Regions from separate parts of the Paenibacillus sp. FSL R5-0914 genome, predicted to be linked through region 2. Evidence: riboswitches for the same ligand, from Rfam matches in the RefSeq annotation. Region 2 holds a riboswitch; the other holds the start of a gene.
What was found. A riboswitch is a leader RNA that binds a small molecule or an ion and turns the genes downstream of it on or off. The one in region 2 is predicted to bind S-adenosylmethionine.
Positions count from the first base shown of each region.

Region 1: linked by a shared signal. The riboswitch ahead of metA (homoserine O-acetyltransferase MetA) and the one ahead of MKX60_RS08795 (methionine ABC transporter ATP-binding protein) in region 2 are both predicted to bind S-adenosylmethionine.

Region 1 is NZ_JBBORH010000003.1:956,872-964,876, forward strand. It holds gene MKX60_RS27515 (5'-3' exonuclease) at 196-1,122, shown strand; gene MKX60_RS27520 (ROK family protein) at 1,387-2,268, shown strand; gene MKX60_RS27525 (HRDC domain-containing protein) at 2,481-3,497, shown strand; gene corA (magnesium/cobalt transporter CorA) at 3,580-4,515, opposite strand; SAM riboswitch class I at 4,914-5,044, shown strand; gene metA (homoserine O-acetyltransferase MetA) at 5,158-6,078, shown strand; gene MKX60_RS27540 (aminotransferase class I/II-fold pyridoxal phosphate-dependent enzyme) at 6,115-7,287, shown strand; gene mqnC (cyclic dehypoxanthinyl futalosine synthase) at 7,555-8,005, shown strand, end outside.
Region 2 is NZ_JBBORH010000001.1:1,993,824-2,001,828, forward strand. It holds gene MKX60_RS08785 (COX15/CtaA family protein) at 1-852, shown strand, start outside; gene MKX60_RS08790 (Cthe_2314 family HEPN domain-containing protein) at 962-1,696, shown strand; SAM riboswitch class I at 1,797-1,936, shown strand; gene MKX60_RS08795 (methionine ABC transporter ATP-binding protein) at 2,037-3,053, shown strand; gene MKX60_RS08800 (methionine ABC transporter permease) at 3,053-3,712, shown strand; gene MKX60_RS08805 (MetQ/NlpA family ABC transporter substrate-binding protein) at 3,771-4,628, shown strand; gene MKX60_RS08810 (NifU family protein) at 4,784-5,032, opposite strand; gene MKX60_RS08815 (YuzB family protein) at 5,114-5,368, shown strand; gene MKX60_RS08820 (NAD(P)/FAD-dependent oxidoreductase) at 5,437-6,498, opposite strand; gene mqnE (aminofutalosine synthase MqnE) at 6,549-7,655, opposite strand.

The sequences.
Region 1 (8,005 bases), on a different contig from region 2:
TTAAGCTCACCGCCCTTGCAAGGGCACTGATGGTGTTTTTACTTGTTAATTTCAAAGGATAAGAATAAGCTCCCATATGTGTAACTATATGATCCCTTATCAGATCAAGTATTTTCTGATAGAATACTCTTTGTGCAATAACATGGACAAGCGCTTAATAACAATACAATGAACGATTAAGGGAGAGGTTTATACATGACAGCAGAAACAACGGGCCGTGTAATGCTTGTAGATGGAATGGCTCTGCTGTTCCGGGCCTTTTATGCGACCTCTTATGGAGGATATATTCGCAAGACAAAAGCTGGATTGCCGACGAATGCGGTGTATGGTTTTTTGCAGTATTTTTTCGATGCGGTAAGCACATTTGAGCCTTCTCACGTCGTATGCTGCTGGGATATGGGCAAAGGAACGTTCCGCACCGAGAAATACGATGGATACAAATCGAATCGGATTGAAGCCCCGTTAGAGCTTATTCCACAGTTCGATCTAGTAAAAGATGTAGTAGCTGAGCTTGGGGTGCCGAATATTGGACTTGCAGGTTATGAAGCGGATGATTGCATTGGTACGCTGGCTTCTTGTTACAGTGAGAACTCTGAGGTATATATTTTGACGGGTGACCATGATATGCTTCAGCTCATTGATGAGAATGTTAAGGTCGTCATTATGAAAAAGGGACGCTCTAACTATAAAGTGTATGACCTTGCAGAATTGCTGGAGGAAAAGGGTCTAACCCCTAGACAAGTGATTGACTTGAAAGGCTTTATGGGCGATACCAGTGATAATTATCCCGGCGTAAAAGGGATTGGTGAGAAGACTGCGCTGAAACTGCTGACCGAATACAGAACAGTTGAAGGTGTAATTGAGAATATGCATCTGCTCCCTAAAGGTGTGCGTACCAAAATCGAAGCAGATCTGGATATGCTGCATTTATCGCGAGAGTTAGCGGAAATCCGTTGCGATGTACCAGTGGTCTGCGAGCTGACGGAAGCCTTGTGGCAACTACAGCGGGAAACAGCTGCGCGCAAATTTCAGGAGCTAGAGTTCGGCAGCTTGATGCATTTGATTGCTGAGGTGCAGGACGAACGGGGAATTGTACAGATTGAGTTAGGCGATTTGGGTTAAGATCAGACACCCTTCATGCAAAGATGCATGGAGGGTGTTTGTTAAACTATAAGAACGTATAAGTTTCACACTATACATTATCCTTATCTTTCTCTCTTAAACGCCTTTTGCGTCCTTATAAGGACGCAAAAGGCGTTTATACTTGTTGTGATAGCGCTTCATTCGACGTATAATTAGGGCTGGTGATTGCTTTTTTTTATGATATTATTCATTTGTGTATGGGTAGCGTTTCAACTTCTAACTAGAGAAAGGGAGATAATTGCTGTGAAGCTATTGGGAGCGATTGAAGCAGGCGGAACAAAGTTTGTATGTGGGATTGGTTATGAGGACGGTACCATTGTTGACCGAGTTAGCTTTCCGACAACAACACCGGAAGAAACGATGGGACTAGTAATAGACTATTTTAAAGAGAAGAATGTAGAAGCATTCGGAATCGGATCTTTTGGACCGATTGATCCCGTACTGGACAGCCCTACTTATGGTTACATAACAACGACACCAAAACCTCACTGGGGACAATATAATCTGGTAGGCACAATGGCTGAGCAATTTAACGTTCCGATCGGCTTTGACACGGATGTGAATGGTGCAGCGCTTGCGGAAAGTAAATGGGGAGCGGCTAAAGGTCTGGACAGCTGTCTTTATATTACGGTTGGGACAGGCATTGGAGCAGGAGCGGTTGTTGGCGGCCAGATGGTCCATGGATTGTCACATCCTGAGATGGGACATATTCTAGTTCGTAGACATCCAGAGGATACGTTTGAGGGTTACTGTCCTTATCATGGCGATTGTCTTGAAGGATTAGCCGCAGGTCCGGGGATCGGCAAACGCTGGGGACAACCGGCAGGAGAGCTACCAGTGGACCATCCGGCATGGGAAATGGAAGCTCACTATCTTGCACATGCACTCATGAACTATGTGCTGATTCTGTCTCCTCAAAAAATCGTAATGGGCGGTGGTGTTATGAAGCAAAGCCACCTGTTCCCGTTAATTCGCACTAAGCTGCAAGAGTTATTGAGCGGATATGTTCAGCATCCATCGCTTAATATTGACATCGATAATTATGTTGTCTCACCAGGTCTTGGAGACAATGCAGGGCTTGCTGGAGCGATTGGATTGGCTACATTAGCTCTAGCTAGAAACTAGTATAAAAAGACATTGACTGTTCGGTAATATATGGTATTCTAGGATCTAACAGTATAGCATTTAATGAGGGAGCACCTCTTTCGCGTTTATCGTGAGAGAGGTGCTTTTTTTGCGTTCGGGGTCTGATTGAGAAAGGATTTGTTCGCTCCGAAGGAGGCTCTTCCCGGAAGGTTATTGTGCTTACTGTAATGTTGAGAAAGGTAGGGATGAATATGCAAATTGTGTTTATGAACCGTTTATCCAGAATATCTGGAGTGGATCAAGAGGTGTACGCCCAGCTGTGGATTGGAGAGGAAGAGGGGATCTGGAGTTTGGGCTGGCGTGATTTTTCAGGTGGGGAGAATTACATTGAGAATTTGTGGTATGAAGGTGGTTCATGGAATGAGATGCTCTGTGTATACAGGCATGAGCTAGCAGTGAAGATGGGAGATGGCTATCGACCCTTAATCGATGGGATATTCCACGAGGAGGATAGTCTTACTGGGCGTAATCAGGAGCAGCTGAAGCTTCAATATTACAGCGAACATTATGGGAATGAAGCCATTTATGAAGAGTTATGTGCTTGGCGCCGTGGTAAGGCTTCGAGTGAACGGAAGGCGCCCTATATTCTCGCCAGTAATCGTCTGTTGCGCTTGTTAAGTACATTTCTACCGCATACGCCAGAGGAACTGATGCAAATTCCGGGTGTGGGAGAAGGCAAGATAGCGCAGTTTGGGGCTGATTGGCTGGCTATAACTACTGCGGTGGCAAGGGAACATTCCTTCCCTCTAAATTGGGTGCATGAAGTAATTGAAGAGGAGTCTTTCGTCTCTTGGCTTTATAAACAGAAAGAAGTCAAATATAAGAAGCAACTAGAACGACTGCGCTTGCGGAGGATTTTGCTACAGGGGATCGAGAATGGGTTGGGCTTGGAACAGCTTAAGGTGAATAGTGGAGTGAACCGGCGTGAACTGATTGAAGCGGTAGAGGAGCTAGAAAGAGAAGGTTATTCTGTCGAGAAGCTGATCCATGTAGAGCTTGGCAATATGCCGCAGAGTGAGCAGGATGCGATATGGAATGCCTATGTGGAGCTCGGGGATCTTTTCCTAAAACCGGTGTTACATAAGGTGTATGGTGACGATTTTTCCGCTGCTGAAGGATTGGATATTTATTATGAGCGTCTGCGATTGATACGCATCCGTTTCCGTCGAGAGCAGACGCATAAAGTGGGCATGGCGACCAGCTTTTAAATTTGCGCATACCAAAAAGACGAAGGCTTCCTTATACCTTACGGTTACAGGGCCTTCGTCTTGCTTATTCGTCCGGTTCGTTTCATAGCCATTCCTTCTTGCGGAAAACATAGAGCATCCCACAGCCTAAAGTCAACATGACGCCTATAACGCCATAATAGCCATATTTCGTATGAAGCTCGGGCATATGATCAAAGTTCATACCGTAGATTCCGGTAATTACGGTCAGGGGCATGAATATTGTTGTGATCGCAGTAAAGACTCTCATAATTTCATTCGCGCGGTTGGCGATACTGGATTGGTATGCCTCTCGTAAGTTGCCCATGAGATCGCGATACGTCTCAAAGGTTTCAGATATTTTAACCGCATTTTCATAAATGTCGCTAAAATATTTCTGCAGCTGATCATCAATCAGACGGAGGTCTTTTTTATTTAGGGTATTGATCACTTCTTTTTGTGGCCCCAGCATTTTCTTCAACCATAGAATTTCACTTCGCAGACCGATAATTTCACTGAGATGTGACTTCTTGGTATGCATGAGGATATCTTCTTCCAGCTTCTCGATCCGAGCTTCAATTCGGTCGCCGACGGAGAAATAGTTATCAACTACAAGGTCAATTAGCAAGTAAAGGAACATATCCGGTTCACTTACTTCTTGCTCCCAGAGCATAGGCTTCAGGATTCGTAGTTCATTGATCTTTTGTTTCGTGACAGTGATGATGTAATGTCTTCCAAGGAATACATTGAGCGCCCGTAGGAAAATTTCTTCATCGTCAAAGCGGATGCTATTTACAACTATAAAGTAGTGACTTTCGTATATTTCGATCTTTGGACGCTGATCCTCTTCGCTAAGGCAATCCTCAACAGCAAGATCATGTAGGTTGAACAAGGGCTGAAGCAGCTCCAAATCCTCAACATCGGCGTCAATCCAATAGAACCCTTCCGTTGGGGGTGTTAGTGTTTCATCAATTTCATCAATAGGTGTAAAAACCCCTGCATTTACCAGCCGGATTTTCATCTGATTTCACTCCTCCTATCCCCAGGTCTTCACTAGGGACTGCTAAATTAAGCACAGAGAAAAAAATCAGCTTGGCCGGCGGTACAATCAATACATAGGGCCAAATGACGTTTCGAGGGCATGAAGAAGAACTGCTCCCGCCGCCGGCAAGCTGATGATTATCCTGTGTGGTTGCTCATTCTGTACACATATTTGCGAGCTCGGGTCGCCTTCCATCCTTCTTCTCACCTCTTCTTTTCGTTTAGGTATGAAATACTTGTCTAGTATAACAACGGAGTATGCCTCTTTCAAGCAAATTTATTGTGATTTTGAGGCTTCTTCAGCATTGTATGGACTTGACGAAAAGGAGGTTCATGATTTAAAGTGAATTTTAAAGTAATTTAATTGAATACAGCTAAATCTTATCAAGAGCAGGTGGAGGGACTAGCCCTATGAAACCCGGCAACCGGCGTGTAAACGCACGGTGCTAATTCTTGCGGAATTTCTGCAGACGTCTAATCGTCTTCAGGAACATTCTGGCAGATGAGAGAGGCACATATGACTGTAGATATGACCTTTCTCGATTTCCGAGGAAGGTCTTTTTATGTTCAGCAAGCCGCAGTGCGGCAAAATAACTAAATTCAGCTAAGGAGTGGAAAGACAATGCCAATTAAAATTCCCGACAGTTTACCGGCGAAAGAAGTACTATCCGGAGAAAATATTTTTGTGATGGACGAAAGTCAGGCTTTCCATCAGGATATCCGTCCACTACGGATTGCTATTCTGAACCTCATGCCGACTAAAGAGACGACAGAGACTCAATTGCTGCGTTTAATTGGAAATTCGCCACTACAAGTTGATGTTACTTTATTGCATCCGCGTTCCCATATTTCCAAGAATACTTCTGCTGAACATTTGAAGAGCTTTTACAAAACCTTTGACGAGATCAGCCACCGCCGTTTGGATGGTTTAATCGTTACAGGTGCTCCTGTAGAACAAATGGAGTTCGAGGAAGTATCGTATTGGGAAGAACTGAAAGAGATTTTTGAATGGAGCAAGGACAATGTGACTTCAACCATGCATATTTGTTGGGCGGCACAGGCAGGCTTATATCATCATTTTGGTGTTCGTAAAGTGGCATTGCCTGAGAAATGCTTTGGCGTCTTCGCTCATACGATTAATCAAAATAACATTAAATTGTTGCGCGGCTTTGACGAGGTATTCCATGTACCACACTCTCGTCATACCGATGTCTCCCGTGAAGATATTGAGAATAACCCAGATCTGCAGATTCTGGCGGAATCCGAAGAAGCTGGTATGTATCTAGTGGCTACAAACGACGGTAAACAAATATTTGTGACCGGACATTCCGAATATGATCCTCTATCCTTGAAATGGGAATATGACCGTGATGTGTCTAGAGGGATGGAGATGGCTTTGCCGAAACATTACTTCCCTAAAGATGATCCAGAACGTACACCTCCAGCAGTGTGGCGTGCGCATGCCAATTTATTATTCTCTAACTGGCTCAATTACTATGTATATCAAGAAACGCCTTATGATATCGACCCGATTGTTTATTAATAATAGCGCTACAATATAAATTAGGAGGCATTAATCATGGATGACAAACTTAGGATTGAAAGTAGACTGGCTCAAATAGGTTCTCAAGAAGATCCTGCCACAGGAGCAATTAATTTTCCAATTTATAATGCAACGGCATTTCGTCATCCAAAACTCGGTCAAAGCACAGGGTTTGATTATAGCCGCACCAAGAGTCCGACCCGTTCAGTGCTTGAGAATGCAGCTGCGGAACTGGAATCTGGAGATGCAGGATTTGCTTGTAGCTCAGGGATGGCAGCGATACAAACAGTGCTTACCTTGTTCGCTCAAGGCGACCATCTGATCGTTTCGCTGGATCTTTACGGCGGTACCTATCGTTTGTTGGAACGGATTATGTCCAAGTTTGGAATCACTGCTTCTTATGTAGACACGAATGATTTGGATGCACTGGAAGCTTCCCGTCGTCCAAATACGAAAGCTGTATTTATTGAAACGCCAACGAATCCACTTATGATGATCACGGATATTGAAGCCGTGTGCACTTGGGCACGTCACCATGGGTTACTTAGCATTGTAGATAATACGCTGCTGACTCCATTCTTCCAACGGCCTATAGAATTAGGTGCGGATATTGTAGTTCATAGCGCTACTAAGTATTTGGGTGGTCATAATGATGTACTGGCAGGCCTGATTGTATCCAAGGGTGTAGAATTATCAGCTGAATTAGCTATTCTACATAACTCTATTGGCGCCGTGCTCGGACCAACAGACAGTTATCAGTTGATGAGAGGCTTGAAGACATTGGCGCTGCGTATGGAGCGTCACGAAAGCAATGCACTAGCGATCGCTCACTACTTATTAGAGCATCCAGCGATTGCGGAAGTGTTCCATCCAGGATTGCCTGATCATCCAGGACATGAAATCCAGAATCGCCAATCTTCAGGCAATACCGGTATTTTTTCTTTCAAATTAAAAGATGCCAGATACGTAGAGCCGCTTCTTCGTCATATTCGTCTTATTGCATTCGCAGAAAGCTTGGGCGGCGTAGAGTCACTTATGACTTATCCGGCTGTACAAACACATGCTGATATTCCTGTGGAGATTCGAAATGCTGTGGGTGTAGATGATCGTTTGCTGCGCTTCTCCGTCGGTATTGAACATGCAGAGGATTTGATTGCTGATCTTGGCCAAGCACTAGAGGCCGCTAGGGCAGAAATTGAGTCCAAGTAACAGGAAGAAATGTTCAATCGAGTGTTAGTGGAGAAATAGAGTATAACTAGCAGTATCGCTTAGTGCGATGCTGCTTTTCTTCTCGATAGGAATTTGCGAAGAATGTAAAAGCATTTTTCAAGCTGTTCAGATTGTGATACGATGAGGAAATGAACTGTTCAATTGTATGAGAAAGGGTTGTCACCTTGAAAAAGAGACAACGTTTTTTCTTCCTGTAATTTTGTGATTCTACCATACCCCTAAGGGTTTAGAAGGAGGATGCGAACGATGAGTGCGATAGATCTTATTTTGGACAAAGCCCTACGGGGTGAACGTCTCCAATTGGAAGATACCATCCGACTGTTCGAGAGCAACGAAATTGAGAAAATGGGTGCAGCCGCAAACACCATAATGGAACGCTGGCATCCAGACCCGATGGCCACGTTTGTAATTGGTCGTAATATTAACTATACGAATGTATGTGATGTCTACTGCCGTTTCTGCGCATTTTATCGCAGACCGGGCTCTGATGAGGGTTATGTATTGCCGGATGAGACGATTTACCAAAAAATCGCTGAGACTATCGCTGTAAATGGTACAGAAATACTGATGCAAGGCGGTACGAACCCAAATCTTCCTTTCAGCTATTATACCGATATACTTCGCGGAATTAAGCAACGTTTTCCTGAGATTACAATGCATTCCTTCTCTCCTGCTGAGATTATGAAGATGAAAGAAG
Region 2 (8,005 bases):
TGTCATGGGAAATTGATTCCGGCCTATACTGTAGGTTCGATGATTGAATACACCCATCGCTTGTTTAGCGGATTGGCAGGGTTATTGTCACTTGCCTCGATGATTGCCTTTTGGCGTTATGCTCGAAATCGGCGGGACTTGTTAGTATATGCATTCATGACGTTGCTGTTTGTAATTGTTCAAGGTGGTATGGGAGCGCTTGCAGTGATTAAATCCCAATCTGCTGCTGTAATGGCACTGCATATGGGCTTTTCCTTGATTGCTTTTTCAAGTTCTCTAATGCTGGCTCTAGGAACTAAAAGGCGACATGAAGCAGGTGAGTACGATCCTAAGATGGAGCTTCAGAAGAAACCCGTCAGTAAGGCTTTCCGCAATTTAACCTGCTTCACGGCCTTATATTCCTATGTTGTTGTTTATATTGGAGCCTTTGTTAGTCATACGGATTCGCGCGGTGGATGTTCTGGCTGGCCGCTCTGTAACGGTGAATGGGTTCCTGAGCTTTCCGGGGGAGTAGGTATTGTTTTTACGCACCGGATTGCGGCTTTGATCTTATTCATTCTTACTGCGGTGCTTGGACATTTAGCTTTTTGGAAACATAAGGATTACCCAGAGCTAAGAGCTCTTGGCGTAGCGGCTGTTCTGCTGTGCTTGATGCAGGTATTTAGTGGTGCTGCTGTTGTTTACACACTAGATAATGAAAGATTGTACATATTTGCCGCTTTGGCTCATATTTTGTTGATCGCTAGTTTGTTTGGTGTCTTATGTTATATGAGTGTAAGAGTCTGGCAGCTGAATCGTGCGAGAAATGTCGTTGTTGAAAAAAATCCAACGAATCCAATGACACCGTTGTAACACCCTTGGTAGAAAGTTTCCACCGTGGATAGAGTCGCTTTACCTGCGGAATAATAAAGTGGAAATCGGTATATCGTGGTGCTGGACAAAACTTTAGGAGGACTGGGATATGCTGCGGGTTATACTTGGAGAGCCGCCTCGAAAGAACAGCGGTGTATTGGCTGACGCGATGGAGAACATGGCCACATTTGCAGCCTTACTGCGCAAGGAAATGAACGCTCATGAGGATAATGACCATGAATACCGCAAGCTGGAGATTTGGACACGTGGACTGATCTCCTCATTGGATGAATTGGAGCAAAGCTGGTTCGCAGCTGCTTTTTACCGGAAATCGGTAATCGCTGGTTATATGGACGATATGTCACCAGTGGAACAAGGCGATTATGCGCGGTATGTTTATTTTTATAAAGATGGATTTATTCGTGTGTTCTCTCTTCTGGACAAGCTTGGAACGGTACTGAATCATTTTTATGACCTCAAAACCTCCAAATTAAAAACGCACTTTTCTTATTTTACAGTACTGCGTCAACTTCAGTTATTGAATGTGCATCCTGCATTAGCGGATCAACTGGAACAGATCAAGAACTCTTATCGTGATCCACTGGAGAATCTACGCAAGCGCAGAAATGCTGAAATTCATTATATGAATTCCGAAATGCAGGATGATTTATGGCAGCGGCATCAAGGCTTGCATGACAAAATTCAGCTTGAGGATTTAGATAGCCATCTTGAGGATTTAAAGCAGTCCCTTGAAATGAACTGTAAAACATTAATCGCGGCATTCAGCTACAGCAATGAACAGCTGCGTAAGGAAATAAGCAAGGCAAAGCGTGTACAATCCTAAGCGTTCAAGATATTTCCTTTTGACAAAAAACAAGAAACTTACTATACTTATGCTTGCATTAAAGTCTGTACGAATTCAAACATAAAATTTCATACTCTATATCTTATCGAGAGTGGCGGAGGGATAGGCCCGATGAAGCCCGGCAACCGATTTGTATACAGCGCGATTAGCGTTATGTACAAATGTCATGGTGCTAATTCCTACAATGACGCAAGGTTTGTGGTCGTTGGCAGATGAGAAGGCATTGTCTAAATAAACACACAGAGCCTCTTGCGATCTGCATCGATCGTCGGAGGTTTTTTTGTATGGAATAAGTGAATTATAAAGGGGGCGACGAGCGTTGATTAATCTAAAAGGAATAACAAAGGTATATGGAAAAGGCAGCCATGCGGCTACAGCACTTTCCGGATTGAATTTGTCTATCGAAAAAGGTGAAATATTCGGAGTTATTGGCCATTCTGGAGCGGGGAAAAGTACATTGATCCGTTGCATTAATCTGTTGGAGCGTCCGACAGAAGGGGAAGTATGGGTAGATGGCATTGAACTAACCAAGCTTACCCAAGGCCAGCTGCAGGAGCAGCGGCGCAAGATAGGAATGATTTTTCAACATTTCAATCTGCTATCTTCTGCGACTGTATATGATAATATTGCTTTTCCTCTACGACTCACAGGTACCTCGAGAGCAGATATTGATGCAAAAGTGAAAGAACTGCTTGCTCTAGTTGGGCTTGAAGAACACCAGGATAAGTATCCGTCTCAATTATCAGGAGGACAAAAGCAACGAGTCGGCATCGCTCGGGCACTTGCCAGCGACCCTGATGTGCTGCTGTGTGACGAGGCAACCTCTGCGCTTGATCCACAAACGACAGACTCTATTCTTAAGCTATTGCTCGATATTAATAAACGGTTCCATCTGACTATTGTGCTGATCACTCACGAAATGCACGTGATTCAGAGCATTTGCGACCGTGTTGCGGTCATTCATGGTGGTGGTATCGTTGAGCAAGGTAAAGTCACGGAGGTATTCCTGAAGCCGCAGCATGAGGTCACTCGCGATTTCATTCGCAGTGAATCACAGAATGAGGGACCCCTTCGTACGGCGCTTGACGCTGCTGCTGGGGACAACTCTCAGGCCGTCAAAATTACTTTTTTCGGAGAGAAGACCTACGGCTCTGCACTTTCCAATGTAGTACGTGAGACAGGTGTTAGCTTCGCCATTCTGCATGGTACCATCTCAACGATAAAAGACGTACCTTATGGACAAATGATTGTTCGGTTCGAAGGTCCAGCTGAAGCGATCGCTGTGACGATAGCCGAACTAACCGCTCAAGGCCTTGAAGTGGAGGTGATTTCGTAATGAATTTCGCAGACTTAAACTGGCAAGAAATGATGGATGCTACAGTTGCTACCTTGCAAATGTTAATATTCTCTGGATTGTTCACAATTATTCTTGGTTTACCACTCGGAATTCTATTGTATTTATGGGGAAGATCGAATAGTATAGTAATCAGAGTAATTTACTCGGTCTTATCATTCTTTGTAAACATCTTGCGTTCCGTACCGTTTATCATTTTGATGGTGGCTTTAATTCCTTTTAGCAAAACCATCGTTGGAACCTCCATTGGAGTACTTGGTACGATTCCACCGCTCGTGATTGGTGCAGCTCCATTCTTTGCTCGCTTGGTGGAAACGGCATTAAGAGAAGTGGATCGTGGAGTAATCGAAGCGGCGCAAGGGATGGGAGCATCCACGAATCAGATCGTTATGCGTGTTCTTTTGCCAGAGGCTCGTCCAGGTCTGCTCGCTGGGGTTACGATCACACTGGTTACACTGGTCTCCTATACGGCAATGTCCGGGATGGTAGGCGGCGGCGGGCTAGGGGATCTAGCGATTCGTTACGGATATTACCGATATGAGAAGGAAGTTATGATTATCTCTGTAGTCTTAATGGTCATACTGGTGCAACTGCTACAAATGGCCGGTGATCGACTAGTACGACATTTCACACGGAAATAAGGTACGTCCATATATAGCCTTATTCATACAAATACCAAGGATAAGAGGGGGATTTAAAATGAAAAAATTACTACTTACTTTTTTTAGTCTGACACTGGTTGTGGTGCTGGCTGCTTGCGGCAATAACAATAATGCTTCTAACTCGGCTGCTACTAATGCACCAAAAGATGGTGCTGCAACTGAGTCATCTGCAGAACCTGTAAAATTGGTGGTTGGTGCTTCACCTGTTCCACACGCTGAGATCCTAAAAGCTATTGCTCCATTGCTTGAAGTGCAAGGAATTAAATTAGAAATCAAAGAATTCACTGACTATGTTCAACCAAACGTTCAGCTTTCAGAGAAGAATCTGGATGCTAACTTCTTCCAACATCAACCTTACCTGGATGACCAGAATCAAAAGAACGGTTCGGATCTAGTTTCTGTTACAGCCGTTCACGTTGAACCTTTTGGTGCTTATTCCAAAAAAATCAAATCCATCGACGAGCTGGCTGATGGTGCGAAAGTAGCCATCCCGAATGATGCTACAAACGGTGGTCGTGCACTGATCTTGCTTGCCAAAAATGGACTGATTTCTTTGAAAGATGATACCAACATCACATCTACCCAAGCAGATATCACTGAAAATAAGAAAAACCTTAAAATCATCGAGCTAGATGCAGCAATGTTAGGTCGTCAATTGGATGAAGTAGATCTTGCCTTGATTAACACTAACTATGCTTTGGAAGCTAACCTAGTTCCTACTAAAGATGCTTTGTTCATTGAGGGTACGGATTCCCCTTACGCTAACATCCTGGTAGCTCGTCCTGACAATAAAGATTCTGATGCAATCAAAAAGCTTGTCGCTGCACTGAATTCTCCAGAAGCTAAAGCTTTTATTGAAGAGCAGTACAAAGGCTCGATCATTCCAGCATTTTAAGACAGAAAGCTAACTTAATCTCTAATACAGCATAAAACCCGCTGCCTAACGGCAAGCGGGTTTTATGCTGTATGTTGTAGGGGAAGTGTAAATCCTCTATAATAAGAAAATCCCGATCTCCTGAAGAGGAGGATCGGGAATGATATTGAATGGGATTAGAATACTTGCATAACTTCTTGTACGCCTTCTACTTCTTCAAGAAGGGCGCGTTCAATCCCGGCTTTCAAGGTGATCGTGGAGCTTGGGCAGCTGCCGCAGGCACCCATAAGTTTCAACTTAACGATGCCGTCTTCTACATCGACCAGTTCAACGTCGCCGCCATCGCGTTGCAGGAACGGACGAAGCTTATCCAGCACTTCCAATACTTCATCATACATTTCGGTGCTTTGTGCATTCTCACTCATTTCTCAATCACTCCTTTCATAAGTTCATTATAGTACAAAAAGTTAAAAAATAAAATGGTTAGGCGGAATAGGGAGATCATCATGAGACCAATTATTGAATTTTGTGCCAGTAACATGGGTCACGGAACAGACAAGCTAATGCATAAGCTGGAGGAAAATCCAGATTACGATGTGATCGAATACGGATGCCTGAACAATTGTGGGGAATGTTATTTAACTCCCTTTGCCATGGTTGAAGGTGACATCGTTGCTGCAGATACGGTTGTCGAGCTAGAAGAGAAAATTGATGCTAAAATCAAAGAGCTAGAGGCTTGGTTCAACATGGACCTTGACTAAATGCTTTTTGTGGAAAATAAAGGGCTGCTCTTTTCCGTTATAAATACGGAAAAGAGCAGCCCTTAGGTTTATCCTAAAGTGCGTTTTGACATCCAGAGCACCCCGCTCTTGAGGATACGGGGAACCCTTCCTTTGACGGAGCGTTGGCCCATCAGACCAAATCCAGCTTTCTTACCTAGTGAGCCTAAGGTACCCTTTAGACGAATAGGATGAAGCTTAGGGGTCTCGCCTCGCCATAAGGCTTGAATAACCTGTGCGACCTGCTCACCCTGCGCTCCTGCGGCTTGTGCGCTTGGAGCGAATGGCAGGCTGGCACAGTCGCCAATCACATACACTTCTGGATAATCAGGTACACGATAATACTCATCCAGAATGATCCGTCCTCCGCGATCCTTCGGAACTGTTAATTCCTGAACGACCTTCACCGGTTGAATCCCTGCGGTCCATACCGTAACATCTGAAAGAATTTCCTCTGTACCGTTAAAAAGTGCATCTTTCTCTACATGGGATACAGAGACACGTCCAAGTGTCTGTACTTGATGGTGGTGAAACCATTCCTCCACGTACTGTGACAGCTTCGCAGGAAAGGCGGACAAGACACGTTCACCGCGGTCCAGAATAGCAATATTAAGGTCTGGACGGCTCTCCCGAAGCTCTGCCGCCAATTCCACTCCACTTAGTCCACCGCCTACAATGTTTATTGTTCCATAAGGCTTCACATCGTTTAAACGCTGATAAGTTTCGCGTGTTCCTGCAAAGGTCTGGATACTGCAAGTATATTGATCAGCTCCAGGGATGTTATGGTAATTGTCGGTACAACCTAGTGCAATGGCAAGAATGTCATAAGACACAGTCTCGTCAGGCTCCATTGTAACGATTCTGCTGTCCAAATCAATGGAAGTCACCTCACCGTAACGGATAGTGAGACGGGGATGAACCGGAAACTGGATCCGCAAGTGATAGTCAGTTACTGTACCTGCGGCAAGAGCATAATATTCCGTTTTGATTCCTTGATAAGGCATTCGGTCAATTAAGATAATTTCAATATCCTGAGGAAGGTGATTATTGAGCAATTCTTGAATTAGGGCCAAGCCGCCATAGCCGCCGCCCAGAACGAGTAGTGTTCTCATGCTGACCGAACTTCCTTTCCAATATAGGATAACGGATCTAAGGTAGTCTTTTATTCGTACACCTTTATCGCATTGTAGAACGTGTCGCGTTCTACTGGAATTCGTCCAGCACCTTTTACTAACCAGATCAATTCATCACGAGTGAGGCCTTCAGGTGTTAAGGCACCAGCCGCATGGCTAATGCGTTCTTTAAGAATAGTACCATGTACGTCAGAAGCACCGAAGTTCAGTGCAACTTGAGTAAGCTGAGGACCGATATTAATAAAGTACGCTTTGATGTGATCGAAATTATCCAGCATCAATCTGCTGATCGCAATCGTCTTCAGATCCTCATAAGCGGAGTTGCGGCGCATAATCCCTGCATTCTTGTTCTTAGGCTGCATAGATAATGGAATGAATACCATAAAGCCATTGGTTTCATCCTGTAGATCGCGGATCTGCATCATGTGCCGGATACGATCCTCATGAGATTCAATCGAGCCGTAAAGCATAGTTGTATGTGTCTTCATGCCAAGCTGATGTGCTGTTCGGTGAACTTCTAGATATTCTTCCACATTAGCCTTATCTACACGCATTTTTTTACGGTATTGATCGGATAATATTTCTGCGCCACCACCAGTAAGCGTCTTAAGTCCTGCAGCACGCAACTGCTCGAGTACCTCACGAATACTCAATCCGCTAATTCGGGTGAAAAAATCGATTTCGGCTGCAGTGTACGCTTTTAAGGTTACCTCAGGGAAACGTTCATTCAAGGCTTTTAAAGAATCCACGTAATACTGGAAAGGAACCTTGTCATTATGACCGCCTACGATATGGAATTCGCGCACACCTGGATGAATATGCTGTTCGACATATTGCACCATTTCCTGACCGGAAAGGGTATAAGCTCCCTCTTCTCCATCATCTTTGCGGAAATTGCAGAATGCACAGTGAGATTCGCAAACATTGGTGAAATATAGACTCATGTTTTCGATAAAATATACCCTGTTGTTGTTCTTTGCGAGATTGACTTCATTTGCTAACTGGCCAATCGTAAGTAGGTCGTTACTCTGATATAAATAAACGCCATCTTCTAAATTCAATCTTTCGCCGCCGCGAACTTTTTCAATAATGTTCATCATTCGGGCGTCTGTTTGGGGGGTGAAAAGAGTAGACATATTATGAATTCCTCCTGAAAGTTTTACGGGGTCCATTGCCCGCAGATAATTCCCAGACTTACCCAGATGGTAGCTGTTCATTCATGAAAATAAAGCGGAGGGTTATCCTCCGTGACAAATTTCCGAATTTTTACTTATGTTTGCCTTCCTTATTATAAACCTCTCTTATAAGGGGATCAACAGCTGGATATGGATGGTTTATTTTGGTGCGGCAGGTCAGGCATAAGGCAGTTGTGACTTGAGGGTAATGGAATAGTCGGTTATACTGAGTTTATTAAGTATATATTTTTAAGAAAGTAATTTTTGACCGGAAGGTCCCTTAAACATAAGTTTTTCTGTTGAAGTAAGTT